DNA from 4 places in the Hafnia sp. CBA7124 genome. Region 1 is predicted to be linked to each of the others. Evidence: predicted binding sites of a transcription regulator. Region 1 holds the regulator's gene; each other region holds the start of a gene.

The links. Region 1 encodes PurR, which represses purine synthesis genes. Its sites were predicted from a motif close to CANGCAAACGTTTGCNTG; they were not measured.
Region 2: cvpA (colicin V production protein) is a predicted target of PurR. The motif match lies at 1,990-2,007, and genes of this name have one in related genera.
Region 3: tusA (sulfurtransferase TusA) is a predicted target of PurR. The motif match lies at 2,624-2,641, and genes of this name have one in related genera.
Region 4: purE (5-(carboxyamino)imidazole ribonucleotide mutase) is a predicted target of PurR. The motif match lies at 2,594-2,611, and genes of this name have one in related genera.

What each region holds. Positions count from the first base shown of each region.
Region 1 is NZ_AP017469.1:2,333,921-2,338,463, forward strand. Features, by position in the region: gene CPY98_RS10735 (C40 family peptidase) at 1-950, shown strand, start outside; gene sodB (superoxide dismutase [Fe]) at 1,302-1,880, shown strand; gene CPY98_RS21110 (YnhF family membrane protein) at 1,974-2,063, opposite strand; gene purR (HTH-type transcriptional repressor PurR) at 2,418-3,443, shown strand; gene CPY98_RS10755 (ABC transporter permease) at 3,447-4,543, shown strand, end outside.
Region 2 is NZ_AP017469.1:2,965,065-2,969,607, forward strand. Features, by position in the region: gene purF (amidophosphoribosyltransferase) at 1-1,395, opposite strand, end outside; gene cvpA (colicin V production protein) at 1,417-1,932, opposite strand; gene dedD (cell division protein DedD) at 2,211-3,023, opposite strand; gene folC (bifunctional tetrahydrofolate synthase/dihydrofolate synthase) at 3,039-4,313, opposite strand.
Region 3 is NZ_AP017469.1:29,890-34,432, forward strand. Features, by position in the region: gene CPY98_RS00140 (N-acetyltransferase) at 1-257, shown strand, start outside; gene CPY98_RS00145 (OmpA family lipoprotein) at 467-1,126, shown strand; gene CPY98_RS00150 (LacI family DNA-binding transcriptional regulator) at 1,247-2,266, shown strand; gene tusA (sulfurtransferase TusA) at 2,267-2,518, opposite strand; gene CPY98_RS00160 (7-cyano-7-deazaguanine/7-aminomethyl-7-deazaguanine transporter) at 2,751-3,416, shown strand; gene CPY98_RS00165 (GNAT family N-acetyltransferase) at 3,493-3,951, shown strand; gene CPY98_RS00170 (DcrB family lipoprotein) at 4,046-4,543, shown strand, end outside.
Region 4 is NZ_AP017469.1:1,093,502-1,098,044, reverse strand. Features, by position in the region: gene dnaC (DNA replication protein DnaC) at 1-5, opposite strand, end outside; gene dnaT (primosomal protein DnaT) at 26-589, opposite strand; gene CPY98_RS05090 (GGDEF domain-containing protein) at 803-2,185, opposite strand; gene purE (5-(carboxyamino)imidazole ribonucleotide mutase) at 2,703-3,227, shown strand; gene purK (5-(carboxyamino)imidazole ribonucleotide synthase) at 3,224-4,294, shown strand; gene CPY98_RS05075 (GGDEF domain-containing protein) at 4,349-4,543, opposite strand, start outside.

The sequences.
Region 1 (4,543 bases):
TGTTTACACAGCTATTTGCTAATGCAGCGAATGCCTCTCCGGGGCATAAAGTCGTTGCCGATCAGCGAAAGTCGCATGCGACAAGTAGCGAATCTGCCGATCGTAAAAAACGAAAACCAGCTACCAGCAAAAAAGAAAAAACAGCGACGCCTACAACGACAGCCAAAAATAAAAAATCGTTAGAACAAAAGAGCAAAACGACTAAAAAATCAGCGACAACTCAGCCTAGCGCTCTCGCTACTAAGTTTGCCAAAAATAGAGAAGTCGCGCGCAATAAAGCAAATAGCAAAAAAATAGATAAAGCGGTACTAGCATCTATTTCTAACCCTAAGACAAAATCCAGCGCCAAGAAAAGCGGCTCACATTCCACCGCTACGTTGGCTCGCGTAAGTAATAAAAAAACCTATGGCCGCCAGCGCGGTGAATTGAATAGCCATGGCAGAAGCAGCAAAGGTGAATTAGCCAAGCTCAAGCTGAATCAAAACAATATTGAAATCGTTGATGGCAAACCCATTCGTCTGAGTCCTCAGCATAAAAAGCGTTACCAGCATGCTAAGCAAACGGCGATGAATAAGCTGATGAATCAGGTAGGAAAACCGTATCGTTGGGGTGGTGCGTCACCAAGCACAGGCTTCGATTGCAGTGGATTGGTTTATTACGCCTATCAGGATTTACTGAGCATCAAGATCCCTCGTACCGCCAATGAAATGTATCATCTGCGTGATGCGGCTCCGGTGAAAAAAACAGAGCTACAAAAAGGCGACTTGGTCTTCTTCCGTATTAATAATCGGGGTGCCGCCGACCATGTGGGTGTTTATATGGGTGAGGGAAAATTCATTCAGTCACCTCGCACCGGCGAACAAATTCGGATCAGCTATTTAGATAACGATTATTGGCAAGGACACTACGTTGGCGCTCGCCGCGTGATGACGCCAAAAACGATTCGTTAATAGCAGAAGATCATTGTTAAACAGACTTATGGTAGGGATTCATTGCATTTTGTGATAATCCCTATCATTTAGATTTACCCCATCTTTGTATTATCCCCTCCCCTTATTTTATGTTCTGTGGCCGTTTTGAACGAATGGTGCACAAATCGCCAATTGATAACCAAAAACAAAAATTTTGCCTGTTATTAGATTCAAAACTTGCTAAAATCGATCCCCATAACAAGAGCACAACAAGATCGTTTCAATTTTAAAAACCCGCTCACTGACATTAACGTTGGTGTGATGCATGAAACATAAAACACTTACGTGTAACTGTTTCATTGCAAAATAGAGCAATAATAGGAGAGAGCAATGTCTTTTGAATTACCTGCATTACCATACGAAAAAAACGCACTCGAACCGCACATCTCCGCAGAAACCTTGGAATACCACTACGGTAAGCATCACAATACCTATGTGGTAAACCTGAACAACCTGATCAAAGGCACTGAGTTCGAAGGTAAATCACTGGAAGAGATCATCAAGACCTCTACTGGCGGTATCTTCAACAACGCTGCTCAGGTTTGGAACCACACCTTCTACTGGCATTGCCTGTCACCAAAAGGTGGCAACGCACCAACTGGCGCCGTGGCTGAAGCCATTAACAAAGCGTTTGGTTCATTTGATGCATTCAAAGAAGAACTGACTAAATCTGCCATTGGCAACTTCGGTTCTGGTTGGACTTGGCTGGTTAAAAAAGCAGACGGTTCTTTGGCGATTGTAAACACCTCAAACGCTGCAACTCCACTGACCAACGGTGACAAACCACTGCTGACCGTGGACGTTTGGGAACACGCCTACTACATCGACTATCGCAACGCGCGTCCTAAATATCTGGAGAACTTCTGGGCTCTGGTAAACTGGGAATTCGTGGCGAAAAACTTGGCATAAGTTTGCTGAGTGACGTACATGAAAAAGGCGGTCAACTGACCGCCTTTTGTTTTAGCCATGTTAATGGCTATCGATAAAAAACTTAGCGATAAATCAATGTAGCGCAGCAACAAAACTAAAGATAACAATCACAGCCAGTGCTGCGACCGTTGTCATTAGAGAATATTTCAGATCGGTTTCCATTTCTTCTTCTCCCGCATTTCGTTATCAGATCAATTTTGATTATACATAAACACTTGCAGAAAGTGTGTGAAATCATTTTCACATACCTTAAATGGGATCGCACGCAGTAAAACTTTCGATTATTCTTTCTGTTAACACACAATTTTGACTTCCCCTTTTGCATTTTATAGGCCAAAATTTACGGTTTACTGCTACGTATCAGCTTTCATAACGTAAAAGAATAGGCTGGCGCTTGATATATCCGCATATTCCTCTCTTTGATGCGATTGTAATCAGTGTATTTTGATGTACGTAAGCAAACGATTAACACAATAGCTATGTCATAGTTACATTAGCTTAGGAGTCATCTGTTTCATGGCAACGATTAAAGATGTGGCAAAACGCGCGGGCGTTTCAACCACGACAGTGTCTCACGTTATTAATAAGACGCGTTTTGTCGCAGAAGAGACCAAGACCGCGGTTTGGGAAGCAATTAAAGAATTGCACTACTCTCCCAGCGCCGTCGCCCGTAGCCTGAAAGTTAACCACACCAAATCGATCGGTTTGCTGGCGACGTCCAGCGAGGCGCCCTATTTTGCTGAGGTCATTGAGGCCGTTGAAAACGCCTGCTACAGCCAAGGCTATACGCTCATTTTATGTAACTCTCACAACAACCCTGAAAAGCAAAAAGCTTATTTAGCGATGCTGGCGCAAAAACGCGTCGATGGATTATTAGTGATGTGTTCTGAATACCCAGAAAATCTGCTGCAAACCCTTGAGGACTACCGCAATATTCCAATGGTGGTGATGGACTGGGGGACACAACGCAGTGATTTTACCGATGCCATTCAGGATAATGCGTTCGAAGGTGGCTATTTAGCCGGCCGCTATTTAATTGAACGTGGTCATCGTGATATTGGGGCGATTACCGGTCAGCTTTCTCGTAACACCGGCGGAGGTCGCCTACGCGGCTTCCTGAAAGCCCTACAAGAAGCCAACATTCCCGCTCGTGATGAGTGGATGGTAGAAGGCGATTTCGAGCCAGAATCCGGTTACAAAGCCATGCATCAAATTCTGTCGCAAAAAAATCGCCCAACGGCGGTCTTTGTGGGTGGGGACATCATGGCGATGGGCGCAATATGTGCCGCCGATGAGATGGGCTTGCGTGTACCGCAGGATATATCGGTGATCGGTTATGATAACGTGCGCAACGCCCGCTACTTCTCACCAGCGTTGACCACCATCCATCAGCCGAAAGAGCGTTTGGGCTCAATGGCCTTTGACATGCTACTCGACCGTATCGTGAGCAAGCGTGAAGATTCTCAAACGATCGAGGTGCATCCAAAACTGGTGGAACGCCGCTCCGTTGCCGATGGCCCATATCTGGACTATCGCCGCTAAGTGATGAAGAACAGCCCTTTTCTTTTAGCGCTGTTCCCCGTTGGGCTGTTCATAGCAGGAGCGTTGCCAATATTGGCAGCGCTCTTGGCACTGACTCAGCCGCTGTCTGACATTTCCTCTTTCAACACCTTCATCCAGCCGTGGACGCTTTTACTCCAATGGCCAGGTTTGATGCGCTCAGTTGGCCTGAGCTTATGGAGTGCAATCGCCGCGACGTTAATATCACTTTGGTTGGCATTAGCGCTTTGCAGTCAGGTTATACAGCGCGCCAGCTGCACCGCTCGCGCTATTTCGAGTGCGATTTTAGCCATGCCGCATATTGCACTGGCGACCGGTCTCATACTGCTGTTATCCCCCTCAGGTTGGCTACTCAGGCTTATATCCCCAACATTTACGGGTTTTGTGCGCCCGCCAGATTGGCCAATCGTCAATGACCCTTATGCCCTATCCTTAATTCTTTTATTGGTGATCAAAGAGACACCTTTTTTATTTTTGATGGCGTTTAACATCGCGGGTCGAATTGATGTCGCTCGCCAGATGCAGGCTGCTAACGCATTGGGTTACCACAGTGAGAAAGCCTGGTGGTTGCTATTAGTTCCGCAAATACTTGTGGCTCTGCGTTTGCCGTTGTTTTGTGTGCTCGCCTTTGGCCTATCCACCGTAGATATTGCGATTCTATTGGGGCCACAGCAGCCCACAACCTTGGCGTTGTTAGTTTGGCAATGGATAAGCGAACCCTCGATGGGGCATCAATCTTTAGCCGCTGCTGGTACGCTGCTACTTATTGTTATCACATTAGCCAGCTTTGGTGCGTGGCGATATGCTGAAAAGAGCTGGTTAACATATTGCCGCAACGCTTATGGACAAAGGCGCAGCACGTGGCGCATGCCGCTTACCCCACTCTGGGCAATGGGTATTGTGTTAACGCTGGGCGCCTATGCGGTACTCTTCGTGTGGTCGGTTGCATGGCGTTGGCCTTTCTCGTCTTCTTTTCCACTACAGTGGAGCTATGATTATTGGCTTACCAGCGTTCATCAGCTTAGTACTCCGATCATAAATAGTCTGCTCATTGCGAGTGTGGCGAATCTGTTAGGTTTACT
Region 2 (4,543 bases), 630 kb from region 1:
AATCCCGTTAAATACCGAGCATTCAAACTGTTCGATATCGGGATTTTCTTCACGTACTGCTTCGATCAGATCGTCGAGATCTTGGAAAATCAAACCATCAGCACCGATGATTTTGGCAATTTCATTCACTTCGCGGCCATGCGCAATCAGCTCATTCGCATTTGGCATATCAATGCCGTACACGTTAGGGAAACGGATTTCAGGTGCAGCAGAAGCTAAATAAACTTTTTTCGCCCCTGCTTCACGCGCCATTTCCATAATTTGCTGTGATGTGGTGCCGCGCACGATCGAGTCATCAACCAAAAGCACGTTTTTATCACGGAACTCTGCGCGGTTCGCATTCAGTTTGCGGCGCACAGATTTGCGGCGCTCCTGCTGACCCGGCATGATAAACGTACGCCCTACGTAGCGGTTTTTTACAAACCCTTGGCGATATGGCTTATCCAGAATACGTGCAATCTCCAACGCGATATCACACGACGTTTCAGGAATGGGAATCACCACGTCGATGTCCAGATCTTCCCACTCACGGGCGATTTTCGCGCCTAATTTCTGCCCCATGCGCACACGAGCGCTGTAGACAGAAATTTTGTCGATAAAGGAGTCTGGGCGAGCAAAATAAACGTACTCAAACAGGCAGGGATTACTCTTCGGATTATCTGCACACTGGCGGGTAAACAGCTGCCCTTTTTCAGTGACATAAATCGCTTCACCCGGCGCCACGTCACGGATGAACTCAAAGCCCAAGGTATCCAAAGCTACGCTCTCAGAAGCCACCATGTACTCAACACGGCCATCTTCTAAATCACGCTTACCAATCACCAAGGGACGAATGCCGTTAGGATCGCGGAAAGCAACCATACCGTGACCGATGATCATCAGCACGCAGGCGTAAGCTCCGCGGATCTGCTGGTGCGTCGCCGCCACGGCAGCAAACACGTTATCGGACTCCAGCGGATAGTGGTCAAAACGATCCAGCTCGTGAGCAAAGATATTCAGCAGAATTTCAGAATCAGACGTGGTATTGACGTGGCGACGCGCACGCTCAAACAGTTTCTGCTTAAGTTCGTGCGCGTTGGTCAGATTACCATTGTGCGCCAAAGTAATACCGAATGGGGAGTTGACATAAAACGGCTGCGCCTCGGATGCGCTGGAGCTGCCTGCCGTTGGATAACGCACGTGGCCGATACCCATATTGCCCTGCAGGCGTAACATATGCCGTGCTTCAAAAACATCTTTCACCAAACCGTTCGCCTTACGCAAACGGAAGCCATTATTGGCATCAATAGTGACAATGCCTGCGGCATCTTGTCCACGGTGCTGAAGCACCATTAACGCATCATAAATCGACTGGTTTACCGGTGTAAAACCGGCGATACCGACAATACCGCACATGTTGTCATTTCCTCATCAGCGTTACCGGAGCGGGAGCGGAATAGAAGGCAAATGCTCCGGTATGAAACTCGACGTGCTCTGCAGGTAGTCAAAGAACCACCTGATGATATAACTGAACTGTGGGATGAGCTGTGACTGTTTCCAGTCAGCACTTTGTGCCATCGAGGTAAAGGTATCCAAAAAGAACAGAATCGCTGAAACAATCAGCACCCCACGCAGCGCACCAAAACAGATGCCCAGCACGCGGTCGGTTCCGCTCAATCCGGTTCGCTCTACCAGCGAACCAATCACATAGTTAACAATGGCGCCGACAATCAACGTTGCAACGAATAGGATTGCAATCGCGATGCCGTTACGCACCAGCGCATCTTCGAAACGAGTGAAGTAGACAGCGAGATAGGTGTAGAAATGGCTGGCGACAAAGAATGCTGCCCCCCACGTAACCAGTGACAACGCTTCTCGCACAAATCCTCGGATCAGGCTCACTAACGCCGAAAATCCGATGATGCCAATAATGACCCAATCAATCCAAACCATGACTATTCCAATTCAAGAATTGCCTCGGCATCCAGTTCGCGGCGAATTCTAACAGAAAAAGAAAACGTTTGCGTAGAGGATTTCCCTTCCTGTTCGCAAATTTTATTCTCATAAAAATTTGACACAGATTCAGCCAGTATCCTCGGCTAAACCAACGCCCAAATGTATCAATCCAAATAGAACAACAGCCCTGCTCTCATTGCTGGGAACAAAGCTGCTGTAAAATCGAACACAATTCATTGTTTAGATGAATTGACGTTCTGAACGCCTATTAACCGCTATTTGCCGCTATAGCTGCGCACCTGACCATTCAAGCCACTAATGCTATTAAGTTCAGGTAAAGCAGACTGTAGTTTTTGTTTAGAGGCATCTGGCCCTACAAACAGACGAGTGATTTCGCCCTGAACCGGCGACGCCGGCACCGTATAAGCACGGTAACCAGACAACCGCAGCTTAGCCACAATCTCGCTCGCTTTAGACGCATTACGTAATGCCCCCAGCTGTACCACATATGCTTGTCCCGCCGGTGCTTTTTCCTCCGGCACCGCAGCTGGCTTGGCTTGCTCTACTGGCTTAGGCTGTTCGACCGGTTTTGGTTGCTCAACCGGCTTCGGCTGTTCAACGGGTTTCTCGACCGGTTTAGGCTTCGCTTCTACCATTTTCGGCGGTTCGACTGGCTTTGGCTTCTCAACAGGTTTCTTCACCGGTTTTGGCTGTTCAACAGGTTTATTTTCCACCGGTTTACTTTCAACCGGCTTCAGCTCAACCATATCTCCACGCCCTTGGTGGGTATTAGGCGAAACCGCCGTGCTTGCGCCTTCACGGTCTTGAGTCGGCACATTGCCATTATCCATCGGCGTCTGAGCATTCGCGCCTTCCTGCGGTATCTGAGGCGTTTCACTCAGCGGCTGAGTTACCGGAGGAATAACGTCAGTAGGATCATCCTCACCTGGCTTTGGCACCAGCGGAATAGCAGCAAACTCATCCTGATAATGTTTTTTCTGCCCGTCTAACAGTCCGGGCAAAACGATTACGCCCAGCGCAACGATAATGACCGTGCCAACCAGTCGATTCTGAAACTTACTTGCCACTCGCTCTCTCCGTTTCTAATGATGCTTTTCTAATACCGCCATAACATGCGCAACGGTATGGAATGAGCCACAAACAATCACGATATCCTGCGGAGCTGCATCGAGCATCGCTTTTCGCCATGCACTTTCGACGTCGGTAAACACGTTTGGTTCATCCAGATGTTCAGCCAAACGCTCTGCTGGTGCACCACGCGGCCCTTCCAGCGGCGCACAGTACCAATCATCGATCAGCGGTTTTAAACATGCCAGCGTGCCCGCAATATCTTTATCTTCCAACATTCCCACAACGGCACGTACGCGCCGTGGCTGCGTAGCCGGGCGCTGTTCTAACAACTGCTGCAAACGGCCCGCTAAATAACCTGCCGCATGAGGGTTATGTGCCACATCCAAAATCAGCAAAGGCTGCTCGCTGACAATTTGGAATCGGCCAGGTAACTGTGCGGTTTCAAGCCCTTGGCGAATCGCCGCTTCATCGACTTTAAGATCACAATGACGCAGCGCAGCCAGCGCGGTAGCGGCATTAGGCAATGGTACTTTCGGTAGTGGAAGATGCGACCACGTGGTGTCTGCATCCTGCCATTGCCAGTCGTGTTGGGTAGCGCTGAAGTTCCAGTCGTGACCACGGCGATAAAGCTGCGCACCCTTTTCTGCGGCAACCTCAGCAATGGTCAGCGGCATATCAGGCTCGCCCACAATCGCCGGAATACCGGCACGGAAAATACCGGCTTTTTCACGCCCAATACTTTCACGATCTGGCCCCAGCCAGTCGGTATGGTCCAGCGCGATACTGGTCACCATCGCTACGCTCGGGTCAACAATGTTTGTGGCATCTAAACGACCACCGAGGCCGACTTCCAAGATCACCACGTCCAGCGCTGACTGTTTAAACAGCTGCAAGGCCGAAAGCGTGCCATATTCGAAATAGGTCAGAGAGATATCGCCGCGCCCTGCTTCTAAGGTCGCAAACGAGCGACAGTGGTCAGCTTCACTGAGTTCTTCGCCCTGAATGCGTACCCGCTCGGTGTAGCGCAGCAGATGCGGGGAGCTGTATACGCCCACACGAAAGCCGGCGGCTATCAGGATAGATTCTAAGGTTCGGCAGGTGGTGCCTTTGCCATTGGTACCGGCAACGGTAAATACGGTAGGCGCAGGTTTGAGCAGGTCGAGATTTTCAGCGACGCGTTTGACGCGATCCAGTCCTAGCTCAATCGTTTTACTGTGCAGGTGTTCTAGATAATGCAGCCATTCGTTCAAGGTCGAGGTGGCTTGGGGGATTGGGAGATTGTTCATAGTCATTGATCGTTCATGAGTCCCGTTCAAACCGGTTCAAGAAGTCAACAAAGCCCCGAATGGGGCTATGATATAAGACTGCTATACCCGTATGACGACAGGCTGCATACACATCGGCTAAGCTATTTTCCCTAGATACATCACGCAAAGTACATCACGCTAGATGCCCTAGGTATCTACACATTAGCCAACTTTCTGCAACCCGAATTGTGAGGGTATACAACCAGATG
Region 3 (4,543 bases), 2.3 Mb from region 1:
TTGAGCAGCAGTTTATTGGCGCTTTATTCGTGGATAAACGCTATCACGGCAAAGGTGTTGGGCAGTTGCTGATGATGCATGTGAAGATGATTTTTCCACAGCTGATGCTCGAGGTGTATCTGGAGAATCACCGCGCACTACGTTTTTATCAGCATGAGGGGTTTCAGACTCAAGATACCCAGTTCAATGAGGACACCCAGCACCAAACGGCAATAATGTTGTGGGAGAAAACCCCTGGCGCTTGGCTTGAAGATTAAACAAATCCTGCTATTTGGCGCGTATTTGTCTAATTTATTGGAATTTTAGGAATTGTGACCATTATTTTTTAATGGGAATTTGCTGAAATGCCACCGCCGTAGATCCCGATTCACGGTTTTGGGCACGATTTTTTTTGGGTCAGTGGATTACTGGCCTGTTACAGCAAATATCTTGAGCGATTACGCTCTGTGCAAGATGAGGTTCCATAATGAGTAAAAGCCGTTTCTGTATTGCTGGCGCAGTATGCGCTGCGCTGCTGCTGTCTGGTTGTACAACTAACCCTTATACCGGTGAATCCGAAGCGGGGAAATCGGGTGTGGGCGCAGGTTTAGGTGCGCTGGTTGGTGCTGGCGTGGGGGTTCTGTCCTCTTCTAAGCACGATCGCGGCAAAGGCGCTCTAATTGGTGCGGCAGCTGGCGCGGCGTTAGGCGGTGGTGCCGGTTACTATATGGACGTTCAAGAGTCAAAACTGCGTGACAAAATGCGTGGTACCGGCGTGAGCGTAACGCGTCAAGGCGACAACATTGTGCTGAATATGCCAAATAATGTCACCTTCGACTCCAGCAGCAGCACCTTGAAACCAGCCGGTGCCAATACCCTGACCGGCGTGGCAATGGTTTTAAAAGAGTATCCTAAGACCGCGGTTAACGTGGTGGGCTACACCGATAGTACCGGTAGCCAAGATCTGAATATGCGTCTTTCTCAGCAGCGTGCCGACAGCGTCGCAAGTTCTCTGATTGTTCAGGGCGTTGAAGCCAGCCGCGTTCGTACTCAGGGCATGGGCCCAGCAAACCCAATCGCGTCAAATAGCACGACAGAAGGCAAAGCTCAGAACCGTCGTGTTGAAATTACACTAAGCCCGATGTAATTCATCTCTTCTTTTAGCCTCCTGCTTTGCCTGAGGAGGCTATTTCCTCAACCTTATCTCATCAGTTCCCCTGTGGTTATGCTAAATTTGCCTATCCGTTGAATTTCAGAGGAACACGTCGTGAGCAGTCAGGGAATCCGCGCCACCATCAGTGATGTCGCTAAGGCCGCTAAAACCGGTAAAACGAGCGTTTCGCGCTATTTAAATGGCGAACAACACCTGCTGTCCGACGATCTCAAACAGCGCATCGAACAAGCCATACAACGCCTTAATTACCGCCCAAGTCAGATGGCTCGCAGCTTAAAAGGCGGGCAAACTCGCCTTATCGGCATGATTATCGCTGATATCACCAATCCCTATTCTGTAGATGTTTTGCGCGGCGTAGAAGAAGCCTGCCGTGTGCAAGGTTTTACGTTGCTGGTGTGTAACACCAACAACGAAATCAATCAGGAGCAGCACTACCTTGAGCTGTTAAGTAGCTATCGCGTTGAGGGTTTAGTAGTTAATGCGGTGGGGATGCGTGAAGAGGCGTTATCCAAGCTACAACAGTCTTTGCTGCCAATGGTGCTGATTGATCGAAAAATACCCGACTTCTCCTGCGATATGGTGGGATTAGACAATCATCGCGCTGCCACAGAAGCGACTCGGCATTTAATTGAGCAGGGTTTTGAAGCGGTGATGTTTTTAAGTGAACCACTGGGGTTGGTTAATACTCGGCTTGAGCGTTTGCATGCTTTTCAAAACACGATGGCAGAATGCCCTGAGCTGATCGCCTGCCATGCCGAAGTTGTGCTTAACAAAGGTGAACTTCTGGATCAGGCATTGAGCCAGTTTTGTCATCAGCATCGTGGTATGCGTAAAGCCGTAATGTCTGCCAACGGTGCACTAACCCTTCAGGTGGCTCGCTCCCTGCGTCGTTTAGGCCTTAATTGGGGCAGCGATATTGGTTTGCTTGGCTTTGATGAACTGGAGTGGGCGGAGCTGGCAGGGGCGGGGATTACCACGCTTAAGCAGCCGACCTATCAGATCGGCTACGCTGCGCTTGAGCTATTAGTGAACCGCATTCAAGGCGACGAACAGCCTACCGTTGAGCAAAAATATCCGGGCGAGCTTATCGTGCGGGGCTCCACGTTGCGTTAATTAGGCGGGAGTCCCTTTGCGTAACAAATAGCGATAGGGTGCTTGCTCGGTTTCTTGCGCGATCAGTTGATGATCCATAAAACGACAGAAACCCGGAATATCACGGGTGGTTGCTGGATCATCCGCGATAATCAGCAGCGTTTGTCCATCATCCATATGGCGCACGGTTTTACGCACCATCATCACAGGCTCAGGGCAGCGAAGCCCAAGTGCATCCAGCGTTTTATCGGGATTAGCGAAAAGGTCGGTCATGGTTTTTCTCTGAAGGCCGATTTGCGCAATCGTACTGGCGAAGGGCTACGGCTGAGTGAAGTTTAAAACGCCCCTAGTTTACCTGCTGGAAAATAGTCTGCAAGGGACGTGAACGTTTGCGTTAAAATTAACCATTGCATGTGGAAATTATCGCGGTATCATCCGTGCCGCATCTCAGATACACACATTTTTTATTGGGTTCCCTCACCCCAATCTCCAAAAAGGCCAAAATATGTTTGATTTTACTCCGCAACAGCGGATGAAAGCCCTTTGCTGGCTTTCTGTTTTTCACGTTCTGATTATTACGTCCAGTAACTACTTGGTGCAGTTACCGATCTCGATTTTCGGTTTTCACACCACGTGGGGCGCATTTACTTTCCCGTTTATTTTCTTGGCAACAGACCTCACCGTCCGTGTGTTTGGCGCGCCTTTGGCTCGTCGAATTATTCTGGCAGTTATGGCGCCTGCGCTGCTGATTTCATATTGTATTTCAGCGCTGTTCTTTCAGGGCGAGTGGCAGGGTTTTGCCGCGTTGGGCGAGTTTAATGTGATGGTGGCGCGTATCGCGACCGCAAGTTTCATGGCCTATGTTCTTGGGCAGATCCTTGACGTGCATGTCTTTAACCGCCTGCGTCAGCGTAGCGCGTGGTGGGTAGCTCCGACGGCTTCAACGCTGTTTGGTAATATCAGCGATACCTTGGCGTTCTTCTTTATCGCGTTTTACCACAGCACAGACCCCTTCATGGCCGCGAACTGGGTTGAGATCGCGCTGGTAGACTACACGTTTAAATTGCTGATCAGCCTGATTTTCTTCCTGCCAATGTACGGCGTTATGCTCAACGTGGTTCTGAAGTATCTCTCAGCTAATCGCCAAGATCCGCATCCACAGCTGAATTAAAAAACGTATCGCGATGCCGAGAAGCGCTTTTTCTCGGTATCGTATATGCTGATGTCCCTGAGCTTCGGAGGATGTCATGCCCGCAATTAACGTCAAATACGCCACCGTTGAAGATGTTCACCATCTTTATAACTTACTGCCCGAATTCTCCGTGTTACATAGCCTGCAAGATTTAATTAACCGACTGAATAATAAAGAAACTTGTATATTGGTCGCCTATAAAAATGAAAAACCTGTTGGTTTTAAGTTGGGTTATGCGCTTAGTGACACCACTTTCTATAGTTGGTTAGGTGGTGTACTTCCTCACTCTCGCCGCGACGGAATAGCCCAAGTCCTATTGCATACACAGGAAGATTGGGCTTTAAATCATGGGTATCAGCGTATTGAAGTGAAAACCAGAAACTGTTTTCCAGCTATGCTGATAATGCTCATAAAAAATGGCTACCAGTTATCTGAGCTAGAAGTAGCTGACAACATAGCCGATAACCGAGTCCGACTGGTGAAGTGTCTGACGCACGGAACCAATGATAAGTAGCGAAGCTACAATATGTTACTTGCATTTAGTGCACCGATAAGGTGCGATACGTTTATTGGTCAATCGAGACGTTAGGACAATAGAAGGAATTACCATGCGTAATTTAGTGAAGTTTATGGGAGTGGGGTTGCTCGTGGCAGGACTTGCCGCGTGTGATGGCCAGTCAACTGATAACACCACCTCTGCGGCCAAAGGATCTACGTCGGTAGAAGCTAGCGTACCTGCCGGAGAGAACATTAGCCTGCTCAATGGAAAAGTGACCTTTACGCTGCCGGCTGGCTTAACTGACCAAAGCGGTAAGCTAGGCTCTCAATCAAACAGCATGCATGTTTACGCGAATAAGAGCGGTCAGCAGGCGATCATTGTGATTATGGCTCCGTTACCGGCAGACAGCCTGAGCACATTGAGTGGTCGTTTGGTTGAACAACAGAAATCTCGTGATCCAAGCCTGAACGTGCTTTCCGATAAGAGCATTGAAGTGAGTGGGCAGCAAGCTCAGGAAGTGAATAGTCTGCAAACGGCCAAAGGCCAAGTTTCCTATTCCAGCATCGTACTGGCTAAAGCCGGCGATCAGTTGATGACCATGCAGGTA
Region 4 (4,543 bases), 1.2 Mb from region 1:
TTCATGCTAGCGGCGTCTTTCATCATTAACCTCTGAAACCTTTAGGGATGGAATAATCTTGTTCGCCTATGTCATTGATATCGCGTTTTGGCTGACCACCGTTGCTCATGCGATTTTGCTGCACGCTGCGTGCGAGTTTCTGCTGCCATTGCACATGATGGAAGGCTTTCCCCTCCGCCTGCCAATAGGCAACAAAGGAGGCCAATTCGGTTGGAGTCACCGGTGAGGTCAAAATGCACCCCCACATTGCCGCCATGCGCAAAAAGTCAGCGTCGGGCTGCCATCCAGCGTACATCACAAATTTGCCTAACGGCGTTGGAATATTCTGTGCGACAGGCGCGGCAACGTCATGGCTAAAATCATCATTAAACAGAGATTCTTCAAGAGTGACATCTGAATTTGCGCGGCCAGCCGCTTCCTCAATGGCCAACAGCTCAGCCATTCTCTCAGGCGTCACGGCGTAAAAAATTGGCATGTTGTTATCGAGCACAGTCATTACTCCGCGATCGCCGGATTTTAATGCCGTCGCTGGATCGCGGCTAAATGAATCTAAGCTCGTAATGGAGGAGGCCAAAATTTTGACAGACATGTTTTCTTTTTACTCTGATGAAGTGTGAACTGATAAAGCTAACAATGGTGCATACCGCCCAAATACCCTGCACCCTAGGCATTTTTAGCCCAGAGCAATCTGGCGATATATTACCAGTCCATACAGTATAAATCAGTCTTATATCGAACGAGAGAAGGAATGAACCCACCAGCGGATGAGAAAACGTGGAATACCTGATGCTTAACAGGGAGGTTAAGCAGTTGTGTGCTCAAACTCAGAAGCAGGATGAGAGTAAACCACCACACGATCTCGCCCGCTTTTTTTAGCTTGATACATAGCTGAATCGGCTCGAGATATGCTCTCATCTACGCTGAGGTGATGATCGGTTATGGTGTACACGCCAACGCTAACGGTAACTTTTTCCGGCCCCGCATGCACGTGGACCTCTTTTGACACACGATTGCGGATATTCTCAGCAATTTTTGACGCTAACTTTGAGTTTAACCCTTTGAGAATAATGGCAAACTCCTCGCCACCATAGCGCGCGACCACATCCGTTTTACGCACCGATGCCACCATCGTATCAGCAACACGCCGAATTACTTTATCGCCAACGGGGTGACCATAGCCATCGTTAATACTTTTAAAGTGGTCAATATCAATAAAAAACAGTGAAATCGGTGATTCTTTCGACGCTCTTTTAATTCGGCTAGCTAATTTATTGTCGAAATAACGCCGATCATATAAATGAGTAAGAGAGTCACGGATAGAATTCTCATAGGATTCAAGATAATCTTCCAACCCTTTTTGATAAAGCTTGTAGATGTCATAAATGAACGCCAGAACAACAAACAGCGTAGCCAGTACCTCAAACAAATGAGAACCATACCAAGCCAATGAGGTAACGTATTCGCTGCGCCACATTAGCAAGATGCTACCAAGGAAAGCCAAACAACTGAGACTCAGGCTGAACCAGAACCCATTAACTAATTTAGTAAAGAAAACTACTGTGAATGTCGTTATTACCCAAATAATGATTAAGGCGCTACCAATATGAGAACTCCACAGGCGGCGATAGTTAAGTTCATCTGTTTCAATTATCGGCAACTGTAAGATGTTGTTATGGTTTATAATAACAACAGCAAAGCCAATTGCTATCAATATAACTGCAGCACAGCTCGTTATCACATTACTCTTATTAACGTAATTACATCTCCCTTTTATATAGAAAAGCACAGAGAGTAAAAACAATACCGCCATTGAAAAACTACGAATAACGAAATCAACGGCTAAAGCATTTGCGCTTTCATTAATATTAGATTCTGATATTAAAACACCTGGATATATAAAAAGACTATTAGCAAGAAATAAACTCGATAATCCATAAGCGCTTGCTATCGTAAGTAGATGCAAATGTGTATTTTTAAAATGAAATCGTATCAATATAATAATAGTTAAAAACAGATGTAAAACAAAGACAATAGCAGTAGAAACGGGGAAAAAGGATCGTAGAACATCAACCCGATGAGCGCCAAAACGGATAAAAAAAGCGAATAAACAAAACAATAATAAAAAGGAAGCCACGCTCAAAAAATGGCCCTTACCCAGAAATGATATTTTCTCTCTTTCTAACATAGCGAACATCCTGTTCTCTAACCGCTATTAAGCTTAGGTTATATTTGTCATGTTAATTTAATTTACTTATTGATATATATATCATTATACAAACAGACATTCAATGAATTAAACTAATCGTTACAAATTACAGCCACATTATTAATGAAACATATAGCATCATTATTATAGATCGAATTCTTATATATCTTAAAATTAATAAATAACACTGTTGTTTGGCTAGCTAGCCAATTAAAACAAGATTAACAATCTGTTCAATATCTCCGTATTATTATCCACTAAAACTCAATCAAGCCATTATAACAATATACCTCAGGATTATAATCAATACAAAAAAGACAGCATTACGTACTTAATGTTGATGCTCTTAATGCCATGAACGATGCCAAAACTCACCGCCGACGACGCCACGCAACCGTTTTCGTCACTATAAACACGTGATATACTTCGCGCCTCTTTACTTGCTCAGCGGTGCTGAGTTACCAAAGTTAGTTCGTTAAACAGGAGCTTGCCATCAATGTCAGCCAATGTTGTTCCGGCTAACCTATCCGAGGCAAAAATTGCCATCGTGATGGGTTCCAAAAGCGATTGGGCCACCATGCAGTTTGCCGCCGAAGTTTTGACCCAGCTTGATGTTAAGTTCCATGTAGAAGTGGTTTCCGCTCATCGAACTCCTGACAAACTCTTTAGCTTTGCCGAACAGGCCAGCGAACGGGGGTTTGACGTTATTATCGCCGGTGCCGGTGGCGCAGCTCATCTGCCTGGCATGCTGGCGGCCAAGACATTAGTTCCTGTACTCGGCGTACCCGTGCAAAGCGCAGCGCTTAGCGGCGTAGACAGCCTCTATTCCATCGTGCAAATGCCCCGCGGTATTCCTGTTGGGACATTGGCTATTGGCAAAGCCGGCGCTGCAAACGCAGGATTATTGGCTGCACAAATTTTAGCGCTACATGATCCGATGCTCGCGCGTCGCATGGCTGCATGGCGTCAGGCGCAAACAGATGAAGTGCTGGCGCATCCCGATCCACGGGAGGAAGCATGAAGCCCGTTTGTGTTTTAGGAAATGGCCAACTTGGTCGCATGCTACGTCAGGCGGGTGAACCGCTGGGGATCACCGTTTTTCCTGTCGGACTCGACGTTGATCCTGAAGCCGTTCCTTGGCAGCAGGGTGTTATAACGGCCGAAATTGAACGCTGGCCAGAAACCCCGCTGACCCGAGAATTAGCTCGCCACAATGGTTTTGTTAACCGCGATATTTTTCCACGTCTAGCCGATCGTTTAACGCAAAAGCAGCTGCTGGATGAGCTGAACTTAGCCACCGCACCGTGGCAGCTATTAGCCTCAGCACGCGAATGGCCGGAAGTATTTGCCAATATTGGCCAATTCGCGATAGTGAAGCGCCGTACCGGCGGCTACGACGGTCGTGGTCAATGGCGAATTCGCCCCGGTGATGAGTCTGAATTACCGACAGATGCTTACGGTGAATGTATCGTTGAACAAGGCATCAACTTTTCAGGCGAAGTGTCATTAGTGGGCGCACGAGCCTATGATGGCCGTTGTGTATTCTATCCGTTAGCACACAACCTACATGAAGATGGCATTCTGCGAACTAGTGTCGCCCTTCCTCAACCAAATACCCAGCTCCAGCAGCAAGCAGAGCAGATGCTCAGCGCTATCATGAATGAACTTGGTTACGTCGGCGTGATGGCGATGGAGTGCTTCGTGGTGGATGACGGTTTACTGATTAACGAGCTTGCGCCGCGCGTTCATAACAGCGGCCACTGGACGCAGAATGGTGCATCGATAAGCCAGTTTGAATTGCACCTACGCGCTATTCTGGATTTGCCACTCCCAACACCTGTAGTCAGTACACCGTCAGTCATGGTTAATTTGATTGGCACCGACTTGAACTATGAGTGGATGGCGCAACCGTTAGTACATCTTCATTGGTACGATAAAGAAGTACGTCCAGGGCGCAAGGTCGGCCATCTCAATTTGAATGACGTTAACGCTTCACTTCTCGCCGCTGCGTTAAATGATCTTACGCCTCAGCTATCGGCGGAATATCACAGTGGACTACGTTGGGCGCAGCAAAAACTTCTCGCCTAATTCTGGTCATCAAAAACGGAGCCCAGAGGCTCCGTTTTTACTTCATGCGATGAACTAAGTATATATTACCCTTAATGGCACTGAATTCTCACGTCTCATTATTTGTGTAGTGCGCGCAGAATAGATAACCACACGATCGCGCCCCTCTTGCTTGGCTTGATACATTGCCTCGTCAGCACGTGCAACGCATTGCTCGGCGGTAAGTTCATTATCCATCACGGTATAAATACCAATACTGATAGTGATTCT